Regions from separate parts of the Planococcus sp. SSTMD024 genome, predicted to be linked through region 1. Evidence: riboswitches for the same ligand, from Rfam matches in the RefSeq annotation. Region 1 holds a riboswitch; each other region holds the start of a gene.

What was found. A riboswitch is a leader RNA that binds a small molecule or an ion and turns the genes downstream of it on or off. The one in region 1 is predicted to bind S-adenosylmethionine.
Region 2: linked by a shared signal. The riboswitch ahead of AB9R92_RS08775 (MetQ/NlpA family ABC transporter substrate-binding protein) and the one ahead of AB9R92_RS09200 (transporter substrate-binding domain-containing protein) in region 1 are both predicted to bind S-adenosylmethionine.
Region 3: linked by a shared signal. The riboswitch ahead of AB9R92_RS11955 (methionine ABC transporter ATP-binding protein) and the one ahead of AB9R92_RS09200 (transporter substrate-binding domain-containing protein) in region 1 are both predicted to bind S-adenosylmethionine.

What each region holds. Positions count from the first base shown of each region.
Region 1 is NZ_JBGGNS010000022.1:72,917-78,664, reverse strand. Features, by position in the region: gene AB9R92_RS09220 (alpha/beta hydrolase) at 1-172, opposite strand, end outside; gene mmuM (homocysteine S-methyltransferase) at 320-1,273, opposite strand; gene AB9R92_RS09210 (amino acid ABC transporter ATP-binding protein) at 1,317-2,054, opposite strand; gene AB9R92_RS09205 (amino acid ABC transporter permease) at 2,054-2,773, opposite strand; gene AB9R92_RS09200 (transporter substrate-binding domain-containing protein) at 2,795-3,607, opposite strand; SAM riboswitch class I at 3,731-3,836, opposite strand; gene solA (N-methyl-L-tryptophan oxidase) at 4,043-5,182, shown strand.
Region 2 is NZ_JBGGNS010000021.1:362,921-368,668, reverse strand. Features, by position in the region: gene groL (chaperonin GroEL) at 1-837, shown strand, start outside; gene AB9R92_RS08780 (SDR family NAD(P)-dependent oxidoreductase) at 916-1,671, opposite strand; SAM riboswitch class I at 2,360-2,478, shown strand; gene AB9R92_RS08775 (MetQ/NlpA family ABC transporter substrate-binding protein) at 2,588-3,418, shown strand; gene AB9R92_RS08770 (acyl-CoA dehydrogenase family protein) at 3,439-4,611, shown strand; gene AB9R92_RS08765 (DegV family protein) at 4,822-5,667, shown strand.
Region 3 is NZ_JBGGNS010000022.1:624,334-630,081, reverse strand. Features, by position in the region: gene AB9R92_RS11970 (helix-turn-helix domain-containing protein) at 1-51, shown strand, start outside; gene metX (homoserine O-acetyltransferase MetX) at 299-1,318, opposite strand; gene AB9R92_RS11960 (O-acetylhomoserine aminocarboxypropyltransferase/cysteine synthase family protein) at 1,331-2,620, opposite strand; SAM riboswitch class I at 2,720-2,834, opposite strand; SAM riboswitch class I at 3,022-3,134, shown strand; gene AB9R92_RS11955 (methionine ABC transporter ATP-binding protein) at 3,267-4,298, shown strand; gene AB9R92_RS11950 (methionine ABC transporter permease) at 4,288-4,938, shown strand; gene AB9R92_RS11945 (MetQ/NlpA family ABC transporter substrate-binding protein) at 5,008-5,748, shown strand, end outside.

The DNA.
Region 1 (5,748 bases):
GGCCTGGCAGCCGCGGACAGGAGACTGTATAGCCTTGTGTGCCAAGCGCTTCGCCTAATTCCCTGACGCTTTGCGGCGTGCCGAGAAACCCGTGGCACAATAGGATGCCGGTGCTGCCGCCTTTCAGCAGGAAAGCTTCCGCCCCTTCGATGACAGGATATTGTTCGTTCATGCAACCCCTCCTTCAGCTGTTTCAAAATAAAGAGGCTGACTTGATGCCCCTAATGTGAAGTAGTGCGAAAAAAGCTTATTCACATTAGACTATATTTAAAACCTACTTGTCAACTAGGTTTTAAAACCCAGACAATCAGGCGATGCTTTAAACTTCCGAAGGCTTCCCTTGGCGCGCCCAGGACGCAATCGCTGCAATATCGGCGGGCGTCGTGCTGCAACAGCCGCCGATGATATCAGCTCCTGCTTGATGCCAGGCTTTCGAATTGGCTGAAAATGCCCCAGCCGACGGTTCGTCGCTCCAGGTTTTGCTTACCGGGTCGTAAGTGGCGCCGGAATTCGGATAGACGATGACCGGTTTGGAAGATGCGCTTTTCACTTCCTGGATCAAGGATTCGACAAACTGCGGTGCTGTACAATTAATGCCGACCGCCGCCACTTGCGGCTGTTCCTCGAGCCATTTTGCGCAATCCGCAATCTGCTCCCCGTCGCTGATATGGAACTCATCTTTCGCGCTGAACGTGAACCAAGCAGACACTTGCGGAAATTCTTCCAGCACGCTCACAATCGCTTTCGCTTCCGCAAGGCACGGCAAAGTTTCACACGCCAAAATATCTGCTCCCGCTTCGATCAATACACGAATGCGTTCTCTATGAAATGCGGCCAACTGCTCTTCGCCAATCGCATAGCCGCCGCGGTATTCAGACCCATCCGACAAAAACGCGCCATACGGGCCGACAGATGCCGCCACTAAGGGCTTCGGCCTATCTGATCGATCCTCTGCAGCGTCCCAAAACTCATCGCGCGCTTGCGTTGCCAGCTGGACAGACTTCGCAATCAACGCAATTGCTTGTGATTCTGTCAGCCCTCTTTCCCGGTAGCCTTCAATGGTTGCCTGGTAACTGGCCGTAATGGCACAATCCGCCCCAGCCTGGAAATAATCCACATGCACTTTCTTGATCAACTCCGGGGTTTCCATCAATATTTTCGCTGACCATAAAGAATCATTCAAATTGCATCCATAGTGTTCAAGCTCTGTCGCCATGGCCCCGTCCACAATGAGGACCGGGAACTCGTTCAATATCTGTTCAATCGGGTTCATTCCAAACCATCCTTCCGCTCTCAGTCGTTTCACTTACTTCGCCTCAGCCTTGGACGGCTTTTCCTAAAAATTGTCTCGTTCTTTCAAGGGCGGGCTCGGTGAAAATTTGCTCGGCCGTGCCTTGCTCAATAATGACGCCGTCTTCCATAAAGATGACGCGGTCCGATATTTCCCGCGCAAAACTTAATTCATGGGTCACGATGAACATCGTTTTTCCGGTGTCCGCGACGCGGCGGATGGTGGCCAATACTTCATCGACCAGTTCCGGGTCCAAGGAAGAAGTCGGTTCGTCGAATAACAGCACTTCCGGGTCCAACGCCAAAGCACGGGCGATGCCGACGCGCTGCTGCTGGCCACCGGATAATTGTGCTGGGTAATGGCTCAGTTTGTTCGACAAGCCGACCTGTTCGAGCATCTCGATCCCTTTTTTGTCAGCGGCGTCTTTTTTCATCCGCTTGACGCTCGTCAAACCGACGGAGACATTTTGCAACACAGTCAGATTCTTGAACAGGTTGTATTGCTGGAACACCATGCCCGTTGCAGTCCGGAGCGCGAAGATCTCCTTTTTCTTGGCGGTCTCCGCATCCACACGCTTTCCGCCGATTTCCACAATGCCGCTTGTCGGCTCCTCTAAAAAATTGATGCAGCGCAACAGCGTCGATTTCCCGGAACCGCTTGGCCCGAGGACCGCCACCACTTCGCCTTTTTCGACGGTTAAATCGATGCCTTTCAACACATGCTGGCGGTCATAATATTTATGCAGCTTCTCCAATTTGATCATCAGGCAATCCCTCTTTCATATCTGCGTGCACGCTTCTCAATCTTCACCAATAAGCGCTCGACGGCAATGCATAAGATCCAATAGACGATCGAGACGGCGATATACACTTCAAAGAACGCTAAGCCCCGGGAGCCGAGGATTTTCGCCTGGCCCATAATATCGATGACGCCGATGATGAACACGAGCGAGGTGTCTTTGAGCGTGCTGATGAACATATTGCCGAGGTTCGGGATCGCTACCGTCAAGGCCTGTGGGAAGACGATCTTCAGCATCATCTGCACAGGCGTCATGCCGATTGCTTTGGCCGCTTCGAACTGTCCGCGGTCGACCGATTCGATCGCCGAGCGGATTGTTTCGGACAAGTACGCGCCCAAATTGATGGAAAAAGCCATCAAGGCATAGAATTCCGGGGCGATGCTATTGACGTCCGCCGACTGAAGCCAACCGTATTCGCTCTGTAGAAAATAAATGATTTTCGGAATTCCATAAAACACCAGGTAAATCTGCACCAGTAAGGGCGTCCCCCGGATAAAGGAAATATAGATCGACGTGATGACGCTGAGCACAGGCACTTTGTAGATTTTGATCAATGCCGCAGCCACGCCGATGACCAGACTCAAAAGCAGCGAGCCGACTGCGATGCCGATCGTGACCGGCAGCCTGGAGATGATGGCGGGAAAGCTCTCGATCAAGAAATTCAAGTCCAGTAAATTTTCCATAGTCTCTGTCCTTCCGCTAGCTTATTCAGGGATGTAGTCGCCGCCGGTCCATTTCTCGGACAGTTCGGACAAAGTGCCGTCTTCTTTCAGCTGTTTCAAGATCGGGTCGATCAAGGCTTTCAGCTCTTCGCCTTTTTCTTCGTCTTTCAAGACGATGCCCATATCGTCATTGACCAAGGACTGGCCGACAATCTCCACGCCGAGTTCATTTTTTTCCAGCACCGCGTTCATCATGATCGGGTCATTGACGTACGCGTCGACGCGGCCGTTTTGCACATCCTGCAGAATTTCCGACGGGTTGCCGCTTTCGCTGTATTTCAGTTCGATTGGCTCATCGGCCGTCTCGTTGTATTCCTCAAGCAATAAGGTATAGGAATCCCCCGCCAACGCTCCGACCGCTTTGCCTTCTAAATCTTCAATCGTTTGGATGTCTTCGCGGCCTTCTTTCACCGCGATGACCGTTTCCGCTGCGAAATACGATTCATCGGTGAACAAATACTTTTCTTGGCGTTCCGGCGTTTTCGCCACTTGATCGGCGATGGCCTGGATTTTATTCGACTCGAGCGCAAGGAACATGCTGTCCCACGGCACGGCGACATATTCGAACGTATAGCCGTCCAATTGTTCATCGACGGCTTTCATCATGTCCACGTCATAGCCCGTCAATTGATTTGTGTCATCCGCAAAAGCGAAGGGCGGGTAGTCGTTTTGCGTCCCAACGCGGATCACTTGCTCTCCGTCAGCGTTCGCCGTCTCGGACGATGAACAGCCGGCAAGTGTCCCGGCAAGACCTACTAAACAGGCGGTTGCGACTACATAAGCGTTTCTTTTCATAATTCAAGCTCCTTTTGGTGTGTAATTTTGTGTGATGGGACTGGATTTTTCGCCTGCGTAGAGCGACTGCCCTCATTTGAATGCAAAAAAGCCTCTTTCAATAGGAAAGAGGCTTCGACCAATTTCTTATCTCTCAGAATGAACACATCCTGCAGGAATTAGCACCTCTCATGAACATGATGGTTGCTGGACGTCATAGGGCCTGTCCCTCAGTCTCTCTGGATAAGTTATTTAATTTTTTTAACATATTAACGATAGTATTTGAGATAGTCTCCGCTGTCAAACCCTTTTTGAAAATAAATCAAAATTTCGCATAAAAATTCAGGATGAAATTGACAAAGCCTGCCGCATTGCATACCATCAATTTAATATTTCATTGCTCCCGGGTTTCCAACGGGCGGCATGCATCCAATACAAGAGCGGAGTGAACACAAGATGAGCGAGGAAACTGTTTTTGATGTCGCCATAGTCGGTGCCGGCACGATGGGCATGGCGGCCGGCGCCTTTTTGGCACAGCAAGGCAAGAAGACATTGGTAATCGATGCATTCGATCCGCCCCATGCGAACGGCAGCCATCACGGAGATACCCGGTTGATCCGCCACGCTTACGGGGAAGGCAGGCATTACGTTAGGTTAGTGTTGCGCGCGCAGCAATTATGGGAAGACTTGGAGAAGCAGACCGGCTACAAAGTGTTCGACAAGACCGGCGTCATCGGGCTCGGCCCGGAAGACTCTCCTTTTCTTTTGGAAAGCATTGCAGCCGCCAACAGCTACGGATTGCCGCTCGAAATATTAAGCAGCGGCGCCATCCAGGAAAGATGGCCGGGCTTCACAGTGCCCGAGCATTTCATCGGCTGCTTTGAGGAACAGGCAGGCGTGCTGTACAGTGAAAATGCCATCCGTGCCTATAAGAAACTGGCGCTTGAAAACGGCATCCACTACGTGCCGAACACACCCGTCCAACACATCGATATACAGGATGGGGACCGTGTGAAAATCTCTACCGCACAAGGTATTTTTTATGCTGAAAAAGTGATTGTCACAGCCGGTGCATGGGCGAAGAAGTTGCTGCCGGACCTGCAATTGCCGATCCAGCCAACGCGTAAAGCGGTGGGCTGGTTTGAAGCACCGGAGATGTACAATGCCGATCAATTTCCCGGATTTTTTGTGGAAGGCCCCGAGATGATGTTCTACGGCTTCCCGAGCATCGACGGCGCTGGCTTAAAAGTTGGGCGTTCAGATGGCGGGCAGCCAATCGACCCGGACGAACAAACCCAGAACTTTGGGGAGTATGAATTCGATGAAGGCGACTTAAGAAGATTCCTGGACCTCTATATGCCCGAAGCGAGCGGACAATTGAAACAAGGCAAAACGTGTTTATACACAGTCTCGGACGATCATAACTTCATCATCGACCGCCATCCGGAAAACGAGCGCGTCATTTTCGCCTGCGGTTTTACCGGCCACGGCTTTAAATTCGGCAGCGTCATGGGCGAAGTGTTGAGCCAATTGGCAACAGATGGCCACACCGAATTCGATATTGCCCCCTTCTCACTCAACCGTTTCAAACTATGAGCGAAATGAAAAAGACCCTTTTGCATGTCGAAAAAGTTAAGAAGTCGTATTTTCCGAAGCTTATCGCTCGCTTTCCGTGGGGCGGGAATCGAGCCTCCTCGTCACTTCGTTCCTGCGGGGTCTCTCAAACCCGCTAGTCCCACAGGAGTCGAGCAAACGCTTCTCCAAATACTCAGCTAGCACATTGATTTTTTAATGTAAAAGGAGAGCCTTTTCTATTTGTAGCAATTTGTAGATCTTTTCAACACTTTAAAGAGTCTTCCTCTATTGATAAAGAAGAAACTTCTTAGAAGGTGAAATAAGTCGCACCTTTTCATTCATAACCTGTCTATTTCATTTTCTATTTAATAACTAATGAGATATAAAGGTGAGTGGCAGAAATATTATTTTGACGCTAGTGAAGTGTAAGCCGGCGACTCCTGCGGGAGCAGTGACTGAGCAAAGCGAAGGAGCGACGCGAGCTGAAGACCCTGCAAGCGAAGGAGCGAAGTCATTCGTTTGCGAAGCTCGAACTTTGTGAGAGTTGAGCAGGAGGTTTGTAGCGCCAGCGACGAAGCGGCTGAGGC
Region 2 (5,748 bases), on a different contig from region 1:
CGCGGCACATTCAACGCAGTGGCTGTGAAAGCTCCTGGCTTCGGCGATCGCAGAAAAGCAATGCTCGAAGACATTGCTGCACTCACTGGCGCTGAAGTGATCACAGAAGACCTCGGTCTTGACCTGAAATCCACAAACATCGCACAACTTGGACGCGCAGCGAAAGTCGTCGTCTCTAAAGACAACACGACGATCGTTGAAGGCAACGGCGATTCCGAAAAAATCATCGCCCGCGTGGCGCAAATCCGCAGCCAATTGGAAGAAACGACTTCTGAATTCGACCGCGAAAAACTGCAGGAGCGCCTCGCGAAACTTGCTGGCGGCGTAGCAGTCATCAAAGTCGGCGCAGCAACTGAAACAGAACTGAAAGAGCGTAAACTGCGCATCGAAGACGCATTGAACGCAACACGCGCAGCGGTTGAAGAAGGCATCGTGGCAGGCGGCGGTACAGCGCTTATCAATGTCTACAACCAAGTGGCGCAAATTGCGACAGAGCAAGAAGGCGACGTCGCGACTGGCATCAACATCGTGCTCCGTGCACTTGAAGAGCCGGTTCGCCAAATCGCAACGAACGCTGGCCTTGAAGGCTCGATCATCGTTCACCGCCTGAAAACGGAAGAAGTCGGCATCGGCTACAACGCGGCAACAGGCGAATGGGTCAACATGCTTGAACAAGGCATCGTAGACCCAACGAAAGTGACGCGTTCAGCACTTCAAAACGCAGCATCTGTTGCAGCTATGTTCCTGACAACTGAAGCAGTCGTAGCAGACATCCCGGAACCAGCACCAGCTGGCGGCGGCATGCCTGATATGGGCGGCATGGGCGGCATGATGTAAGTCATCAGCCCATTTAGAAAAATCCTCTCTCACATCATGTGAGAGGGGATTTTTTAAATATTGGAACTATAGGGGCTCCTACTTCCTCGAAGTATACTGAAAAACCGGATCCATCAACTCAAACTCATAGCTTTCACTATTGACCTTCCCAAGAACTTGCTCGCTATCATAAAGCTCCAGCATAAACTGTGCCATCTCTTTTGCGGTATGGAACTTTTGCACATTGTCGCCATAGCTGAAATCGTCAAGCTCCCGCGCCGTTTTCACGAATTCGGTTTCGGTCATGGATGGCGCGAGTATTTTAACTTTCAACCGAGCGCCGTTGTCCTGCAGTTCCTGGGCAAGGCCTTCTGTAAATGCACTCACGTAAAATTTGGTTGCAGCGTATGTCACGGCATTTGGCACGATTCGGTAACCTAGGTCAGAGGATATGTTGATGAGCTGCGCGCCTTCTTGGTCAGCATAATCATGTGCATAAAGAGTGGAAAGCGTGGTGAGTGCTTCTACATTTACGCGCAACATCTTTTCTGTTTTATGTACATCCTGTTCAGCGACGGTTGCGCTGTTTCCGAAGCCGGCGTTGTTCACGAAGGTTTCGATGTCGTATTCCTTCAGGGCTTCGTACAGCGCGTGGACTTGCCCGCTTTCGGATAGGTCTGTGGGTTTGATGACGACTTCGAGATTCCCGTTCATGTCTTGAATGTTCTCTTTAAGCTTATTGAGCTCGGCTTCCCTTCTTGCGACAAGAATCAAGTTTTTGCCGCGTGTCGCGAAAGCCATGGCCGCTTCGTATCCGATTCCTGAGCTGGCGCCTGTGATAACCGTGTATTTCATGTGAATCCCTCCATTGAAATGAATAGATAGCAAATGTACAGAAACAATGAAACTCTCATAAAAATGTGCTGGCTCCTGAAGAGAAAGAAACAGCATTTTATAAACTGGAAAATTCAATATTAGAGTGTTTGGAATTATGAGAGTTCTTAGATGAAGATTATACACTATTCTCTTACTAGCACAGGTGTACGAAGTGTTTATAAAACTTATATATTTGATAGAAACTCCTCAAATTTGGCATGCTACAAAGGCGGATGAATTCTGTGATCCACTATAAATCGAAAAGGTGATCACCTTTTCTACGATCAAAAATCAATGAAGTATTTTAGTATTTGGAGAAGCGTTCGCTCGACTCCTTTGGATTAGCGAGACGACCGAGACCCCGCAAGGAATGAATGAGCGAAGCTTAGCTGAGTGCATTCATTTGCGACGCATCTGCTATGCAGATGTGGGAGCACAAGGGTTTCGAAGCGACTGAGGAGGCTTGGGCGCGAGCCCACGGAGTCGTGCGATAAGCTTCGGAAAATACGACTTATTGACTTTCTCGACAGTCTAAAACTCCTTGCCGATTTAGTGGGAAGGAGTGTTTTTATGGAGCAATCCCCAAACGACCTATTGCCATAAAATCAAAGCTCTGCTATTGTATTAATCATATCAAATTACTCGGCATTAACTTCGAGTACATAATTTCTTATCCAGAGAAGTGGAGGGACTGGCCCTTTGAAGCTTCGGCAGCGGAACAGATTGGATGTCCAATTTGAAACTGTGCCAAATCCAGCAGGTGCGTGAGCATTTGAGAGATGAGAAGAGCCGGACGGTGCGCCTCTCTTCTTTTTTATGAAGAGGGGCTTTTTCTATTGAGCCGCGAGTTGATAGTGTTTCATTCAAAAAAATGGAGAACGAGGAGAGATGGCAGATGAACAAGCGTTGGGTTGGAGTGCTCGGGATTTCGGGTGCGCTGTTGCTTGCGGGATGCGGCGATAGCGGGGAAGCTTCCGGGGAAGACAAGAAAGAAGTGCGTGTCGGTTTTGGCGTCGGGACATATGAGCAGCAATTCAAGGAAGGGATCTTGCCTATTTTAGAGGAGAAAGGGTATAAAGTGGATACGACAACGTTTTCCCAGAACATGCAGTTGAACCCGGCGATGCAAGAAGGCTCGATCGATGCGAGCATTTTCCAGAGCACGGCGTATATGGAAGGAATCAACGAGGAACTCGGCATGGAGATGACAGGCATCGCGTTTGTGCCGAGCGCGCCTCAAGGCTTGTATTCCGAGCATCATCAATCCTTGGATGAAGTGAAGGACGGCTCGACTATCGGCTTGCCGAACGATCCGGTCAACCAGGAACGCGCAGTGCGCATCTTGGAGGAGCTCGGGTGGGTGACGGTGTCAGATGAGGCAGGCGTGACGGACTTTAATTTGAACACAGTGGAAAGCGCCGATTACGACTTGGACTTGAAAGTATTGGACCCGGCACAAATCCTGGTGTCGCTGCAAGACATTGACTTTGGCGTCGTCAACGGCAATTATATTGCCAATGCGCCGGACCGCAAGATTACCGATGCCTTGAAGATTGAGAACACGCCGGAGCAGCACCGGATCGTCGTGACGATCGAGGAAGAAAACGCGGATACTGAGTGGGCGAAAGATTTGAAAGACGCTTACGAATCCGAGGAATTCCAGGAATACATCGAGTCGAATGAGCAGTACGACGGCTTCATTTTGACAGAGGAATGGGCGCAATAGCTAAAGAAAGGTGAAGAATGATGGATATCACGAAAGCAAAGACATTTGAAGAACGCATGGACATATTGAATGAAACGGTGGCGCCATTTACAGAACGGGCTGCGCGTAACGACTCGGAGCGGAAATTTCCGTTTGAGAATTTCATTGAGCTGAAGGCGATCAATTACCCGGCATTGACGATTCCGAAAGAATACGGCGGAGCGGGTATTTCCTTGTCGGAGCTGCTGCGCTACCAGGAAGCGATCAGCCGCGCGGACGGGTCGACCGGGTTGTCGATCGGCTGGCATATGGGCATCGTTCAAGATTTGGGCGAGACCGGTAAATGGGACGAATCGGTGCTCGAGGCTTTATTCGACGACATCCAAGCGCGCGGTGCGTTGATCAATAATTGCGCGACCGAAAAGCAGACGGGAAGTCCGACGAGAGGCGGGAAACCATCGACCACAGCGAGAAAAGTTGACGGTTCGTGGGTCATTGATGGGCGCAAGTCGTTTACGTCAATGGCACCGGTTTTGGATTATTTTAATGTGACCGCATCTATCGAAGAAACCGGAGAAGTCGGCTATTTCCTTGTGCCGCGGACGTCGGCTGGCGTAGCGATCGACGAGACTTGGGATAGCGTGGCGATGACCGGCACCGGGAGCCATGATTTGGTGCTGACGAATGTCCACGTGGAGGAAAAAGCCTTGGTCGAAATCAGCGTGCCCGGGAAAAAACAGCCGGCGGGATGGCTGCTCCATATTCCGGCGTGCTACCTCGGAATCGCGCAGGCCGCGCAGGACTACGCGATTCGCTTTGCGCGAGACTATTCGCCGAATAGCTTGAACGGCCCGATCATTGAGTTGCCGAACGTCAAACAAAAGATCGGCCAAATCGAATTGGAATTGCAGCGGGCGCGGCATTTCCTTTATTCCGTCGCGAAACAATGGGACGACTCGGACGCCGAACAGCGCGCGCAGATGGCTGCGGAACTCGGGGCCGTGAAAGTCGCAGTGACGAATTCGGCGGTCGACATTGTGGATCTCGCGATGCGGGTCGCGGGTGCGCACAGCCTGTCAGAAAAATCGCCTTTGCAGCGCTATTACCGCGATGTGCGGGCAGGGCTTCACAACCCGCCGATGGAAGATATGCTTATTCCCGCACTTGCTGACTTTGCGATCGGCAAGCAGAAAGCGAAACAGCCGGTTAAATAAGGAAGGCCGCTGATCTTTAGGGATCGGCGGCTTTTCCTTTTTATAATTGGAAAGATATAACGAATATAAGTGCAAATTATGTCGGCGCTTACATTAATTTTTCCTTATGTGACATCTGTCACTAGCCGCTGGGGCCGCGCCTCCTGTACGTTAACTACAGCAGACAACTGCTTCCGATATGGAATTCGCATCTAGAGGGGAATTTTTAGAATGAAAAAAATCGCATGGATCACGGATACAGCAGCGCAATTGGATGATGCATTCATTCAACGGCATAATGTCTATGTATTGCCCCTTAGTGTCGTATTTGACGATGGGTCGTACCGCGAGTCGATCGACCTGACACAAGGAGAATTTTACGATAAATTACGTGCGGCGAAAGTATCGCCGAAAACTTCACAGCCGGCCATCGGAGAGATGACAGCCTTATACGAGAAATTGCAGTCCGAAGGTTATGATTTGGCCGTGGCGCTTCATTTGTCGAGCGGATTGTCCGGTACTTATAACAGCGCGCTATCAGCTGCCGAGATGGCGGATTTCAAGGTGTACCCGGTCGATTCGAAAATCGGTTCGTTCCCGATGGGGAAAATGATCGAAATCGGCAATGAATTGTTCGCAGCCGGCAAAGAACCGGAAGAAGTGGTGGAGACGATCAATCAATTGACCGCCAAATCGCATTTATCGTTCATTCCGTCGAGTTTGAACCAATTGCATAAAAGCGGGCGGGTGTCTGGGACGCAGGCATTCCTCAGCAATATACTGAACATCAAAGTGGTCATCACTTTCGTGGACGGCATCACGGTCATGAAAGAGAAAGTGCGTTCGAACAAACGCGCCAAGGAAAGCGTCAATTCGGCCTTGCGTGCGGATATGGAGAGTGGCATGGTGCCGGAAGTGGCGGTTATTCATTGCAATAACGAAGCAGGCGCCGAAGTATGGAAAAACGAATTGATGAAGGAGTTTTCCGGGCTGAAAGTGGAAGTCATCCCATTGAGCGTTTGTGTGGGTGTCCATGCCGGAGAAGGCACGACCGGCTTGAGCTGGGTCAGCTATTGAAAAATTAGAGAACCACCAAAAACCTTGGATTGCTAGCGTGTCGTGCGCTGCGATCTGAGGTTTTTCCAATTTTATGGGATT
Region 3 (5,748 bases), 550 kb from region 1:
TGGCGCGCCACGCCAATCCCCGATGATATCGATATTAAGGACGAGGATTGACGAAACGAAAAAAAAGATCGGAGCCATTTAGGCTTCGATCTTTTTTTACGGCTTGGCGAGAAAGTTATAAAATCGTGTTTTACGAAGCTTACCGAAGTAATGCGTAGCATTATTGAGCAGATTTTTTTCGAGTGAACACTTCTCCAAATACTTATAGAGCTCACTGATTTTAGAATGCAGAAAAGGTCATCAACTTTTTTAATTTATTGCTAACCATGGACTTCTCCAATACTTTTGATGAACAGGTTTATGCTAGTACATGGCTTTTGGCACTCACCGTTTTCTGTAATTGAGCCTGTATATGATGTGCCCACTTTTCAAACTCCACCAAAAATCCGTCGTGGCCAAAATCCGTTTCGATTTTCTCCCACTTGGCATTGGGCTGATTTTCGACCCAAGGAATCATCAATTCTCCCGGATACAATAAATCGTGGCTATAAGAAATCGATAGCAGTTCAGGGGCTAGTTCCGCCTCTTCCACATCGTGGGTATTCATGGCTTTCAGCAAAACGAGGTAGCTATTCGGATCAAAACGCCCTGCCAATTTGCGCCCCTGATAATCCAAATAGGATTGAACTTCGAATTGCTCTCCGCAACGCGCCCGGGCAAAACGGCCGTTGAATAGCCTCCCGCTCCGGTACGTCACCATGCCGGCCATGCGCGCGATTTCAAACCCTTTCAGCCTGGCTTCCGGATGATACTCACCTGACTGGAACTCGGGATCGTTTTCGATTGCCTGAATGCCGATATGATTGAATGCGACGCCATAATCCCCGTAGTAAGGCGTCACGGCGAGTGCAATGGCCGTATCCAGAAACTCAGGGTACAGGCTTGCCCATTCCAAGGTTTTCATGCCGCCGAGAGAACCGCCGATTACTGCAGCGAGGTGGTCGATTCCTAACGCTTCCAATGCTTTGCGCTCCGCTTTCACCATATCCCGGATGGTCAGTTCAGGAAAAGACGCCCGGTAAGGCTTTCCGGTTTCCGGATTGACTGAAAGCGGACCGGTCGAACCGCTGCAGCCGCCCAGTACATTGAACGTGATGACTTGGAATTGCCCGGTATCCACCGCTTTGCCCGGGCCGATCAGCCCGGCCCACCAGCCCGGCTGATCTGCAGTGCCTACTGCAAATTGATCGCCCGTCAATGCGTGGCAAACCAGAATCGCTGGCGCAGAACTGTCTCCGACGCGTTCATACGCCAATTCCACTTCAGGCAATAGTTGATCTGATTCAAGTGTCAGCTGGCCGATGGATACTGTCGTCATCCGAATCCCTCCTTACGCGTTCTCGAGTACTGCTGCTTGGATTGCTTGCTCCAAATCAGCGATTAAATCTTCATGGTTTTCCAATCCTACAGACAAACGGATCAATTCTTCCGTGACACCTGATTTTTTCAGTTCTTCCGTTGTCAGTTGCTGGTGCGTTGTCGATGCCGGATGGATGATCAATGATTTCGCATCGCCGACATTCGCCACGTGCGACCATAGATTGACGCCGTCGATTACTTTGCGGCCGGCTTCCCGCCCGCCTTTAATGCCGAAGTTGACGATCGAACCGTAGCTGTCTTTCAAATATTTATCAGCAAGTGCCTTAGATGGATGCCCTTCAAGGCCAAGGTAATTGACCCACTCGATTTGCGGATGGTCTTTCAAATATTCAGCGACTTTTTGTGCGTTCGTCGCGTGGCGCGGAATCCGGAGATGCAAAGTTTCAAGTCCTTGCAGCAATGCGTGAGCGCTGTCCGCACTGAGCGACGGGCCGAAATCGCGCAACAGCTGAACGCGTAATTTCGTCGCGAATGCGGCTTCCGGCACATCAATTCCGAAGCGGATGCCGTGGTAGGTTTCATCCGGTTCCGTATAATTCGGGAATCGCGGATTGTCCCAGTTGAAACGTCCAGCATCAACTGCTACGCCGCCGATTGTCGTACCGTGCCCGCCGATCCATTTCGTGGCGGAATGTATGACGACGTCTGCACCGAATTCGATTGGGTTGCTGACAAAAGGCGATGCGAATGTATTATCGATCAACAGCGGTACGCCATTTTCATGTGCGATGTCCGCCACACGCTCCACATCGAACACGTTCAAGCTTGGATTTCCGATGATCTCGCCGAACAAGGCTTTCGTTTTGTCTGTGATCGCTGCACGGAAATTCTCAGGATCGGTTGCATCGACGAATTTAACGTTAATGCCATAGCGCGGCAATGTGTTGGCGAATAGATTATAAGTTCCGCCATACAGGTTGCTATCGGCAATAATTTCGTCTCCCGCTTCAGCTATATTCAACACCGAGAATGCAATGGCTGCCATTCCTGACGACAAAGCCACTGCAGCAGTCCCGCCTTCAAGAAGTGCGACGCGCTGTTCGAATACATCGACTGTCGGGTTCATGATGCGCGAATAGATATTGCCTGTCTCTTTCAAGCCGAATAAGTTTTGTGCGTGCTCGGTATCTTTGAATACATAGGAAGTTGTTTTATGGACCGGAACGCCGCGCGCGCCTGTCACTGGATCCGGTTCTTGGCCGCCGTGTAATAGAAGAGTTTCTGGTTTGAAGTTTGTCATTGTCAATTCCTCCTGTTTTCTGATAGTTTGTTCGGTTTGAGGAGGACACAAAAAGGCCCTCTTCAGAAAGAAGAGGGCCGTTATATACGGATTTGCCTCCTCTTATCTTTCAGCGACGCAAATGCGCACTGTAGGATTTAGCACCTTTCCAGACATGAGCCTGTCGGTTGCCGGGCATCGTAGGGCCTATTCCCTCCGCCTCTCGTGATAAGAGTATTCAGTTATTTTTTTGCTTGAGGAAAAGTATAGAGGACAGCGCTGGCTAAAGTCAAGCGTATTTTTCTAAAAATTTTTACTTCTATAACTGTGCGAACTCCCATAAAAAAAATTCATGAAAGCTGTTGACTTTTTCGCTATTTCGAAATAGAGTAGGAATCACGAATTGAATAGCTTACATCACTTTCTTATCCAGAGAAACCGAGGGACAGGCCCTACGACGTTTCGGCAGCAGATTCGCAAATCAGCGAAAACTGTGCTAATTCCTGCAAATGCTTCGGCATTTGGAAGATGAGAATGAGATGGTTTCATATTTTGGAGCCCTCTTTTTTCTTGCGTATAAGAAAAAGGAGGGCTTTTTGTTGTTATTTCAAGAAAGTGTTCGTTCGCACTCATTCGAATCGTTATTTGCAGCCACAGGAGGGACACCATGATTCAATTTGAAGCAGTCAAGAAAACTTATGTATCCGGCAAGCAGCAAGTCCATGCGCTCAATGGCATCGATTTGACCGTCGAGACCGGCGAAATTTACGGCGTCATCGGATTTAGCGGCGCAGGGAAAAGCTCGTTGATCCGCACGGTGAATTTGCTCGAGCGCCCGTCGAAAGGCCGCGTGCTTATCCACGGAGAAGATATTTCCACTTTAAGCGCACGCAAAATCCGCGATACGCGAAAAGACATCGGCATGATCTTCCAGCATTTCAATTTGCTGAACTCGAAAACAGTGCACCATAATATCGCGATGCCGCTGCTTCTGGCCAAGACCCCGAAAACGGAAGTCGACCGGAAAGTCGCAGAACTACTGGAGTTTGTCGGGCTTGCTGACCAAGCTAAGAAATACCCCGACCAACTATCCGGCGGGCAAAAGCAGCGCATCGGCATTGCGCGAGCACTCGCCACAAACCCGTCAATACTGCTTTGCGATGAAGCGACATCAGCACTCGACCCCCAGACGACCCAGTCCATTCTGGATCTGTTGCGCCGCATCAACCAGGAGTACAATATCACCATTTTGCTCATCACCCACGAAATGGGTGTTATCCGGGAGATCTGCGACAAAGTGGCCGTGCTTGAAGAAGGACGCGTCATCGAACAAGGCAGCGTGTTTGAAGTGTTCACCAATCCCCAGCATGCGACGACGAAGCGTTTCGTCCGTTCCGTCATGAACGATGAATTGCCGGACTCGCTGCTTGAGCAGATCCGCCTCAACGATGGCACACGCCCCATCTACCGGGTGCAGTTTACCGGAAATTCAGTCGGCCAGCCGTTCATGTCACGGGTATCGCGTGAATTCCAGCTTGATTTGAACGTGCTGTTCGGCAACATCACAGAACTTCAAGGCATTCCATACGGCAACTTGATTGTAGAGTTCGACGGCGCACCCGCAGAAATCGACCGCGCACTCGCCTCGATCCGAAACGGCAACATCCAAGTAGAGGAGGTGCAGCAACATGCAGGTTGATCAATCACAAATTTTAGAAGCTTTATGGGAGACGCTTTACATGACCGGCGCTTCTTTCGTTTTCTCGCTCTTCATCGGCCTTCCACTTGGCATCTTACTGGTCGTCACGAGAAAAGGCCACCTGCTTGAAAATGAAGCGGTCTTTAACGTATTGAACATCGTCATCAATATATTCCGTTCGGTTCCGTTCATCATCTTGATGGTCGCCATCATTCCATTGACGCGCATCATTGTCGGTACATCGATCGGCACAGCCGCAGCCATCGTCCCATTGGTATTTTACGCAGGGCCCTACATCGCCCGCCTTATTGAAAACTCTTTGCTTGAAGTAGATAAAGGCGTCATCGAAGCTGCCCAGGCGATGGGCGCTTCTCCCGGCCAAATCATTTTCCGCTTCCTTATCCCGGAAGCGCTCAGCTCCCTAGTCCTTGCCTTAACAATCGCCATCGTCGGCTTGATTGGCGCATCCGCCATGGCCGGTGCGATCGGTGGAGGCGGGCTCGGCGACTTGGCCATCACTTACGGCTATCAGCGCTTCGACACAGTGATCATGCTCTTGACTGTCGCCATTCTCGTCGTCCTTGTCCAAGGCGTCCAATCGCTCGGCAACCTCATGTCCAGAAGAGTGCGCCGCAGTTAATCATTCGCATCAATAACCCTGTTCATCAATCAAATCAATTACTTTAAAAACCCATTGGAGGATTTCATCATGAAAAAACTGACAGCACTTTTAGCAACAGCAGGACTAGCTACACTTCTTACCGCATGCGGAGACGACAGCTCGGCCGGAGACACCACGAAAGTGACACTCGGCATCAGCGGGTCGGACACGACGATCTGGGATTATGTCGGCGACAAAGCGGCTGAAGAAGGCATCGAACTTGATATCATCACCTTCTCGGATTATGTCGCGCCGAACCTGGCACTCGCTGAAGGCGAACTCGACTTGAACGCTTTCCAGACCATTTCGTATTTCGATGAATTTGTCGAAGAGCACAATGTCGACATCGTGCCGATCGGTTCTACCGTCATCGCGCCGATGGGCTTGTATTCCGATAAATACGAATCGATTGAAGAACTTCCCGAAGGCGCCCAAATCGCTATGCCAAATGAAGCGACCAATATGGGCCGCGCACTCCTCTTGCTACATGAATCCGGGCTCATCACTTTATCCGACGACGCCGGTTTAACTGGAACAGCAGAAGACATCATCGACAACCCGAAAAACATCGAAGTCGTCCCGATGACTTCCGCCCATACGCCGCGCGCTATGGCTGACGTCGCGGCTTCCATCGTCAATAACGGCATCGCAGTGGATGCCGGCTTGAATCCGACAGAAGATCCGATTGCCCGTGAAAGCGATACGGCCAAACCTTATATCAACTTGATTGCCGCACAAGCTGGCCAGGAGGATAACGAAGCGTATCAGCGCATCGTCGAATTGTATCAG